DNA from 3 places in the Rhodococcus sp. 1R11 genome. Region 2 is predicted to be linked to each of the others. Evidence: riboswitches for the same ligand, from Rfam matches in the RefSeq annotation. Region 2 holds a riboswitch; each other region holds the start of a gene.
What was found. Region 2 has a riboswitch for thiamine pyrophosphate ahead of E4P29_RS23830 (TenA family protein). Riboswitches for the same ligand answer to the same signal wherever they lie in the genome.

Region 1 (3,272 bases), on a different contig from region 2:
GCACCTGGAAACCGTCGTCGACGAGTTGCTCTGCTGCCCTGACCAATTCGATGGCGTCGGGCAGCAGGGTTCGCTCGTCGGCGATCACTTCGAGCTTCACCCAGTCGGTCTCGAGCGCCTCGCGGCCCAGTTGAGCGGTGAGCACGGCCTCGGCCGATCCTCGACACCCCGCGGTGTTCGGCAGCGGGGCGATGTTCAACCGGCGCAGCAGATCGAGCACTCCCGTCCCACCTGCGGCGTCGACGCGGCGCATCGCGACGGTGGTCAGTTCGGTGCCCGACGCCACGAGCGCCTCCTCGAGGACGGCGAGGTTGGCCGCTCCCCCGGTGCCGGTGATGAGCCGCGAGGTGAAGGTGCGATCGGCAATTGTCAGTCCGGAAGTGGTCACGTCCGTCATGCGCTCAACCACCCTGCACTGCGGTGAGAACGTCGATGGTCCAACCCTTTTGGACGTCGGTGGTCTCCCAGCGACTCTTGGGCAGCACAGCACCGTCGACGGCGACGGCAATGCCCTTCTCGGGCAGCCCCAGGAATTCGAGCAGCCGACGCATGGTCATGTCCTCGGTGAGCAGGTGATCCTCGCCGTTGACGGTGATGCCGATGGCAACCTGTGTCATGGTGTCCTTTCGATTCGAGAAGAGTCGATCTGTGGGCTCGAGATGTCCGAGAAGCGTTCGGGTGTGGCGGCTTTCGCCTCGGGTAGCGCCTCGCCCGATATCAGCGCGGCGACGGCGTCTGCGGTGATCGGCGCGAGCAGAATGCCGTTGCGGCCGTGTCCGGTAGCGACGATCACGTTGTCGGCGAGTCTGCCGATCAACGGCAGTCCGTCGGGGCTCATCGGCCGTAATCCTGCAGCGGTCTCGTACAGTTCGTACTCGCCGATGCTCGGCATCAGCCGTTCCGCGTCGGCGATCAGGTCTCGTACCCCCGCCACGGTGACCTGCGTGTCCTCACCGGATTCGTATTGTGTTGCGCCGACGACCAATCCGTCACCGCGTGGCACCAGGTACACGGGGCGGCCGTGCACGGTTCCGCGGATGGTGCGGCTCGGCGGCGGTGCGGCGCTGGGTCGGCGACGCAGCCGCAGGATCTCGCCTTTCACCGGCCGGACGGGCAGTGTCGGCCACAGTGCGGCGCAGCGAGAACCGGCGGCCAGGACCACCTGGTCGGCGTCGGGAATTGCGTCGATCGAGGTTGCCACGAACTCCACTCCGGCATCGAGACATCCCTGCTCGAGCGCGGCGACCAGGGCCCGATTGTCGACGGACAGCTCGGTCGGTGCCAACAATCCGAGCCGAATGTTCTGCGCCAACGCAGGTTCGAGTTCACGCACCTGCGCGCGGCCGAGAATCTCGAGCTCGTGTCCCTGCTCGCCCACCCATTCGGCGATCGTGCGCAGGTCGGAGGCATCGGCGGAGTCGAGGGCAACCGTCATCGATCCGGTGGCCGAGAACACCGACGGGCCGGGAAGGCGTCCGGCGAAGTCCGGCCACCGCGCCAGTGACGCGGCACCGAGCCGTAGGAGTTCGTGTTCACCGGGCCACCCCTCGGACAGCGGGGCCAGCATGCCGCCGGCGACCCACGACGCGCCTCGACCCAGCGCAGGATCGTGCACCACCACCCGGTGGCCGTCCTCCGCCAGTCGTAGCGCCGTCGACAGCCCGATGACGCCTCCGCCGATTACGACGATATGCACGCGATTCACGTCCTCACTCCCTGCGCCCGCATGATCGGGTTCAGGTATTGACGGTAAGGGCGGCGAACCCACTCTCAGCCCCACGATCCTCGGGACTCCCGCGATATGTCGGCCACTCCGTCGTCGGTCGCGGCTGCCATGAGAATACAGTTCGTTTCGTGCACCCAACTCAGACCGCCCGCAACCAGACTCCTCGCGAGCGTCTTGCGTCCGCTCGCCTCTACCTGTGTACCGATGCCAGGCGCGACAAGGGCGATCTCGCGCAGTTCGCCGAGGCCGCGTTGTCCGGCGGCGTCGACATCATCCAGCTGCGCGACAAGAACTCCGCCGGTGAGCGCCAGTTCGGGCCGCTCGAGGCCAAGGACGAGCTCGCTGCGCTGGCGATTCTGCTCGCTGCCACCAAACGCCACGGTGCATTGCTGGCCGTCAACGACCGCGCGGATCTGGCGCTGGCGTCCGGTGCCGACGTCCTGCATCTGGGCCAGGGTGACCTGCCGGTGCATTATGCGCGCCAGATTCTCGGCCCGGACGTGGTGATCGGACGCTCGACGCAGAACCGCGCGCAGTCCTCGCTCGCTGCGATCGAGGACGGCGTCGACTACTTCGCCGTCGGTCCGGTGTGGCCGACGCCCACCAAGCCCAACCGCTCGGCCGCCGGCTTGGAAACGCTGCGGGCCACCGCGGATGCGCTGCCGGAGCGGCCATGGTTCGCCATCGGCGGCGTCGACGCGACCAATGTGGATCAGGTTCGAGCGGCGGGAGCCGAGCGCATCGTGGTCGTTCGGGCGATCACCGAGGCGCGCGATCCGCAGGCTGCCGCACGCGCGCTGGTACAGGCGCTACAGAACTGACGTCACTGGGCTGATGTCACAAAGCGGATGTCACAGCCAGGCGAGCACGGCGGACGGCGAGAGCACCTGCACCGCGCCGGGCAGTCGATTCTGCAGGCCGCGGTCGGCGGTGACCAACGCGGTCAGGTCCGTCGATCGGTGGGCCTGATCGGTGAGGGTGTCGTCGCCACTGCCGTCCGCGAGAATCACCGGGATGCGCGGATCGTCGATCAGGGCGTCGCGCGCTTGCCCTTCGAGCACGGCCTCGATGCGGGTGAGCCAGCCGTACTGGCCGCTCGGTAGCTCCACCGTGCGCGGCAGTGTCGCGGCCAAGGACGTCAACAGCGCATCCGTCGAGCCGGCGCGGTCCTTCCACCAGCCGTCGGGCCGGGAGCCGAGGACGTTGGCGGTGTCGAGCAGCACGCGCAGCGGCTCGGTACGCAACGACGGCCAGCTCGACGCGAAACCCGGGTGCAGTGGCAGCTCGGCGACGATGGACTCCGGCACCCATCGCAGTTCGGTGCTCTCACCGTTCGGGACGGTGGCGAGCGGGTGATCGGTGTCGGCGATGACCGTGGTGTACGACCAACCGCTCGGGACTGCGGCGGTGACACGCTCGCTGCGCACGCTCAACTGTTCGGCCGCGATACCGGCTTCCTCGTGCGCCTCGCGGACCGCCGCGTGCTCGGTGCTCTCGTGCGAGTCGCGAGCCCCGCCCGGCAGGGCCCACGTTCCGCCCTGATGAC
Region 2 (3,272 bases):
CACCGATTCGACGGACCCGCGGCGGCGCTCCCGTACGGCGAAGAACTCACCGTGCCGGGTAGTGGCTCCACCAACGGGGTTCGATGCAGCGTCGACGAGCAGACCGGAGTCACCTGCACCGATCAGGTCGGCCATGGCTTCACCGTCTCGGACGACGATTTCGACCTTCGCTGACGGCGTCGTTCGCGCAGCGAAAGACCAGGCGTAATGTCCGAGGACGGTACGACAATCCCTGCCGTACGGTCTCCCCAGCGGCCGGCGCCCACGCGCGGCCAGAAGGTGCGTCACACATGAATCAGACCTCGGACCGTCACACAGCGAAGGTCATCGGCGTCAGCGTCGCCGCCGCTGTCGGCGGCTTCCTGTTCGGCTTCGACAGCTCGGTCATCAACGGAGCTGTCGATTCGATCGAAAGCCACTTCTCTCTCGGCTCGTTCACCACCGGGTTCGTCGTGGCGATCGCCCTGATCGGCTGCGCGATCGGTGCCTGGTTCGCCGGTAGTCTCGCCGACCGTTGGGGCCGCAAGAAGGTGATGTTGCTCGGCTCGGCTCTGTTCACCATTTCTTCGGTCGGCTCCGGATTCGCGTTCAGCGTTCCCGATCTCATGCTCTGGCGTGTGCTCGGCGGTCTCGGCATCGGCATCGCGTCGGTCATCGCACCGGCCTACATTGCCGAAATCGCGCCCGCCAAATGGCGTGGCGCTCTGGCCTCGCTGCAGCAGTTGGCGATCACCATCGGTATCTTCGCTGCCTTGCTCTCCGACGCCCTTCTTGCAGGCGCGGCCGACGGAGCCTCCAACGACCTGTGGTTCGGCGTCGAGGCGTGGCGCTGGATGTTCCTCGTCGGTGTGATACCCGCTCTGGTCTACGGAATCCTGGCCACCCTGATCCCGGAATCACCGCGCTATCTGGTGGGTCAGCATCTGGACGAGGAAGCCGCCGCGGTCCTGGCGAACATCACCGGCGAGCTGCATCCCGACGAGCGAGTGCACGAGATCAGGCTCACGCTGCGCAAGGAGGCCCGATCGTCGTTCGCCGACATCCGTGGCCCCAAGTTCGGTCTGCAGCCGATCGTCTGGGTGGGCATCACGATGGCCGTCCTGCAACAGCTGGTCGGCATCAATGCAATCTTCTACTACTCGACGACGCTGTGGCGGTCGGTCGGGTTCACCGAGGACCAGTCGTTCACCACCTCGGTCATCACGGCGGTCATCAACGTCGCCATGACGTTCGTGGCCATTCTGTTCGTCGATCGCATCGGCAGGCGCAAGTTGCTGATGGCCGGGTCCGTCGGAATGTTCGTCGGACTCGTCATGGCGTCCGTCGCCTTCTCGCAGGCGACCGGCAGCGGCGACGAGGTCAGCCTGCCCTCGCCGTGGGGTGCGATCGCGTTGGTCGGGGCGAATCTGTTCGTCATCTTCTTCGCATCGACCTGGGGACCCATCATGTGGGTCATGCTCGGCGAGATGTTCCCCAACCGGATGCGCGCCATGGCACTGGGTATCGGTACGGCTGCGAACTGGATCGCCAACTTCGCTGTCACGCTTGCCTTCCCACCACTGACGTCGTCCGTCGGACTGTGGGTCATCTACGCCGGCTTCGCGCTCTTCGCGGCGCTGTCGTTCCTCTTCGTCAAGTCCAACATCCGCGAGACCAAGGGCATGGAGCTCGAGGACATGCTGGGCTAGACCCAGGCCGAGGTCCAAGGGGCAGTAACACCGGTACATGGTGACCGGTGTTACTGTCACTGACGTTCTGACACGGGGTGTGTCCGCCGATGCGGATGCTGAGATCAAACCCGCCGAACCTGATGCAGGTAATACTGACGAAGGGATGTCAAGGCGATGACGCCTGTTGTATCTGCGGACCCGGTCCGCTTCACCGATCGACTCTGGGACGCATCCGCGCACATCAGACGCGCGATCGACGATCTCGAATTCCTCCGCCTGCTCGGTGCGGGGACACTTCCACTCGACGCATTTCGTCGATATCTGGAACAGGATTCGCTGTATCTCGGTGGCTACGTGAAGGCGCTGTCCCTGCTGGCAGCGCACGCCCCGACACCGGTAGCCGGAGCGTTCTGGGCCGGCGCTGCATCGAGCGCGATGGACGAGGCCGCCTCGCACGAGGCCATGCTCACCGGAAACGTTCTCCCCTCCGCCACCGAGACGCCGGCTCCGTCACCGGTATGCCTCGGCTACACCTCCTATCTGACGGCCGCCGCGGCGACCGAGCCGTATCCCGTTGCGGCGGCGGCTGTTCTGCCGTGCTTCTGGATCTACGCCGACGTCGGCCGCTCGTTGGCCGGAGCGGCGAAAGCAGTGCTGGCACGCGATCCCGGTCATCCCTACGCACAGTGGGTGGCCAACTACGACGCACCCGAATTCCATGCCATCGTCGAAGCTGCCAAGGGCTTCGTCGACGACGCGGCCGACTCTGCGACGGAACTACAGCGTGAGCAGATGATCGACGCCTTCGTCGTCGCGTCCAGATACGAATTGATGTTCTGGGACAGCGCATTACACCCCACTGCGTGGCCCTCGACCGAAAGCCCGGTGCACGCATGAGAACGTCTCGACTGCTCACGGTGATGGCGGCGACAGTCCTCGCGACCACGGTGATGGCCGGCTGCTCGCAGTCGACGGATTCCGACACCATCCGTTTCGCCCTCGACTGGACTCCCAACACCAATCACACCGGCCTCTACGTCGCCCTTCAGGAGGGCTACTTCGCCGACGCCGGGCTCGATGTGGAAGTACTGCCGTACAACAACACCGCCGCGGACACGCTCGTCGACGCAGGCAACGCCGAATTCGGTATCAGCACCCAGAGTTCGACGGTCTTCGCCAGATCGGCCGGCGCTCGGACCGTGTCCGTCCTCGCACCACTGCAGCATTGGGCCACCGGCATCGGAGTGCGTGCGGATCGGGACGACATCGCGAGCCCACGCGCACTCGACGGCAAGGTCTACGCCGGTTTCGGTGAATCCGGCGAGCAGGCCGGGCTTCGACAGGTCATCGAGAATGACGGTGGCACAGGCGAATACGAGACCGTCGTACTCGGCACATCGGCCTACGAGGCGGTGTACTCCGGCACTGCGGACTTCACGGTGTCGTACCTCGCATGGGAGGGCATCGAGGCCGAGCACAGCGGAACGCCGATGAAGTACTTCGATTACACCGATTACGGATTCCCCGATGCGTACGCCATCACGATCAGCGGGAACGAACCGTGGCTGGCTGCGCATCCGGACGAGGCGAAGAAGTTCGTGC
Region 3 (3,272 bases), on a different contig from region 2:
CCCTGCGGTGAACGCGGCACCGTCAACGGACCGTCGACCCGAAAATGTTTGCCGTCGTGATCGATGGCATGCACCTTGGCCGGGTCCGCATACGCTCCGGCGCGATCGAGCGTCAACGCGTCGGCGTCCCACGAATCCCACAGCGCCAGTGCAGTATCGACGAACTCTTCGGCGCGAGCATAACGCTCCTCACGAGCCGGGATGACATCCATCCCGTGGTTGCGTGCCTCGGCGTCGAACATGGAGGTGACGACGTTCCAGCCGGCTCGGCCGCCGCTGATGTGATCGAGCGACGCCAGCATGCGCGCGGCATGGAACGGGGTGTAGAACGTCGACGACACAGTCGTGACCAGACCGATGTGGGTGGTGGCTCTGGCCATGGCCGACAGCGCCGTGATCGGTTCGAGAAACCAGGTTCCTGCGCCGGCCGGATCGCGAACGGAATGCCCGTCGGCGAAGAACACCGCGTCGAACTTTCCCCGTTCGGCCAGCTGCGCAAGTTCCTCGTAGTACGCGATGTTGCCCAGGTCCTCCACTCGCGAATCGGGATGCCGCCACGCTGCACTGTGATGTCCGCAGCCGTACAGAAACGCGTTGAGGTGCATATCAGTTCTTGACCAGACCGCCGTCGACAACGAGGTTCTGACCGGTCACCGACCGCGCCCACGGGGAGGCGAAGAACAGCAGAGCATCGGCGAATTCCTCCGGCGTGGTGACGCGTTGCAGCGGGGTCGAGGCAGCGATGAAGTCGAACACCTCGGCCGGGGTCGCGGCGCTGGCATCGGTGGTGCGCAGCAGTCCACCCGAGACCATGTTGACGGTGATGTTGTCAACGCCCAGGTCCGCGGACAGAGTGCGGGTCAGCGAGAGCAGTGCGGCCTTGGACGCCGTGTAGTCGTGGTACGGCACCACCGGATTCTGAAACAAGTTGGTGCCCACGTTGATGATTCGGCCGAAGCCCGCCTCACGCATTCCCGGCAGCGCAGCCTGAGTGGTGAGCAACGCGGCGCGGACGCTGCCACGCAACTGGGCGTCGAAGCGCTCCCAGGTGATGGTGTCGGCCTTGGGGCGGGCATCACCGTCGAACGAGAAGTCGGCCAATGCGTTGTTGACGACGGTGGTGATCGGAGTGCCGAAATGCGCACGGGCCGAGTCGAACACCGTGGCCACCGCGCTCTCGTCGGTCACATCACCCTGAACCGCGAAAGCATTTCCGCCCAGGCGGTCGGCCAGCGCTTCGGCGGCTTCTTTGCTGGTGCGATAGTCGATCACCACACGTGCGCCTTGACCGGCGAACGCCGCAGCGATCGCTGCCCCGAGTCCGCGCCCACCGCCGGTGACCAACACCGTCTGCTCGTCGATTTTCATGCGCCTCGCCTCTCGTTCGAGGTCGGGACCGTCACGAGAGACAGGAATACCGAAACGTCACGACATTCCCTTCGCTGGTCCTAACCAGATCAGGTTCGACGGGTGTGTTCTCAGCCCCTGGGGGCACCCCGTGTCGCGCTCGACTGTACCCACCGGGCTCGGCAGGTCGCTGCATTGCCGTCGATACGGGTCTCTAGCTCAGTTGATAGATACCCGAATAGGACGATGACAAGTTACTGTGCCGCCATGGCCGAACGCGTCTACCTGGAGTATCGCCTCGACGAGAACGTGATTTTTGTACTCGACCACCGCACGGTCGAAGCGTTCGACGCCGCCGTGAGGATCGCGGCCGGTGGGCGCTGTCGGTGGCACGTCGATCAGCTCGGTGTGGACGCGAAGCCGACGCGGGACGGCACCAAGATCGTCCTCGGTCTGCGAGCATCCGACGGCAGCATCGGCTATTCGGGCGACCGTATGAAGTTCACCGTGACCGACGAACAGCTGCCGCATCTGCTGGCGTTCTTCGACCGCGCAAAGGCGGCCAGAGCACTCAGCTGACGATCGCCCAGCCGTGCGCGGGCACCGTGACCCTGCCGCCGTCCAGGTGTGCCTCGCCCGCGATCACCTCAGCACCTTCGACCGCGTAGTCGATCGCGTCGTCGCCGAGGTTGAGCGCCACCGTCATCGAATTGTCGTCCGCGTACACGCGGTAGAGCAGTGCGGTGTTGGTGAGCTCGAGAGTCTCGGTGCGCGCGGAGTACAACCACGGATTGCGACGCCGAACTGCGATCAGCTCCTGATGCACGCGGTAGACCGGCCAACCGTACGGGGCCAGATCCTCGGATGTCTCCGGGTATTCGGGACGCACCTCGTCATCACCGCCGACGCGATCTTCCTTGATACCGCGGAACGCCTGCTCGTCGCCGTAGTAGATCATCGGCATACCGCCCACGGTGAACAGAACCACCAACGCGTGCAGCAGATGTCGCTCGTCCTCGATGACGCTGGCGATGCGGTTGACGTCATGATTTCCGACGAAGGTGGCGGGCACGAAGGCGTCGAGCCAGCCGTTATGGCGCTCCAACGCATGCGAGAGCTCGAAGAAATTCTTCTCGCTCAGGCCACTCCAGATCGCCTTCCACAGTTCGTACTGGGTAACCGAATCCAACGTGGAGGCCGAGACGATCCGGTCGTAGTCACCGTGGATGACCTCGCCCAGAAAGTATGCATCCGAGTGCTTCTCACGAACCTTCGGGAGCACCGCGGCCCAAAAGCGTGGCGGTACAGCGTAGGCCGCGTCGAGCCGCCAGGCGTCGACGCCGCGTTCGAGCCAGTGCGAGAGCACATCCACGACGTACTGCTGCACATGCGGGCTCTCGTGGTTGAGTGCGACCAGTTCGTCGTGGCCCTCGAAGTTGCGATGCGTCGGCTCGTTCCCGGACCAGTCCAGATGGAACCACCCGGCGGCCTCGGAATCCGGGCCCTCGGCCAGGGCCTCACGGAACTTCGGGAAGCTTTGCGCGACATGGTTGAAGACGCCGTCGAACATCACCTTCAGGCCGCGGGAGTGCGCCGCCGCGATCAGCGAGTCGATATCCTCGTCGGTGCCGAGCCGACCGTCGACATGGTAGTAGTCGACGGTGTCGTAGCCGTGCTTCTCGGACTCGAAGATCGGACCGAGGGCGATGCCCGACGCACCGAGCTCGAGGGCGTAGTCGAGCCACTTCTCGATTCTGTTCAGCCGGTGCAGATCCGACTGCGATTCACCGTCCCATCCGTGCACCGGCGCACCGGTGAAGCCGAGCGGGTACAAGTGCCACCAGATGGCGTGCTTCGTCCACTCCATCAGGACGCCTCGATCGAGTCGCGACCGAGCTCGTCCGCGCCGGTATGGCCGGACAGGC

Region 1: it holds a riboswitch for thiamine pyrophosphate, as region 2 does, so the genes downstream of both, thiO (glycine oxidase ThiO) here and E4P29_RS23830 (TenA family protein) in region 2, are expected to answer to the same signal.
Region 3: it holds a riboswitch for thiamine pyrophosphate, as region 2 does, so the genes downstream of both, E4P29_RS24300 (3-oxoacyl-ACP reductase) here and E4P29_RS23830 (TenA family protein) in region 2, are expected to answer to the same signal.

Annotation. Positions count from the first base shown of each region.
Region 1 covers NZ_SPNG01000001.1:452,517-455,788, forward strand. The annotation lists gene E4P29_RS02260 (thiazole synthase) at 1-397, opposite strand, end outside; gene thiS (sulfur carrier protein ThiS) at 402-617, opposite strand; gene thiO (glycine oxidase ThiO) at 614-1,696, opposite strand; TPP riboswitch at 1,697-1,808, opposite strand; gene thiE (thiamine phosphate synthase) at 1,855-2,547, shown strand; gene E4P29_RS02280 (NUDIX hydrolase) at 2,578-3,272, opposite strand, start outside.
Region 2 covers NZ_SPNG01000018.1:7,484-10,755, reverse strand. The annotation lists gene E4P29_RS23840 (hypothetical protein) at 1-174, shown strand, start outside; gene E4P29_RS23835 (sugar porter family MFS transporter) at 291-1,688, shown strand; TPP riboswitch at 1,752-1,851, shown strand; gene E4P29_RS23830 (TenA family protein) at 1,845-2,567, shown strand; gene E4P29_RS23825 (ABC transporter substrate-binding protein) at 2,564-3,272, shown strand, end outside.
Region 3 covers NZ_SPNG01000019.1:19,642-22,913, reverse strand. The annotation lists gene E4P29_RS24305 (LLM class flavin-dependent oxidoreductase) at 1-605, opposite strand, end outside; gene E4P29_RS24300 (3-oxoacyl-ACP reductase) at 607-1,368, opposite strand; TPP riboswitch at 1,417-1,509, opposite strand; gene E4P29_RS24295 (hypothetical protein) at 1,615-1,926, shown strand; gene E4P29_RS24290 (alpha-amylase family glycosyl hydrolase) at 1,919-3,214, opposite strand; gene E4P29_RS24285 (alpha-hydroxy-acid oxidizing protein) at 3,214-3,272, opposite strand, start outside.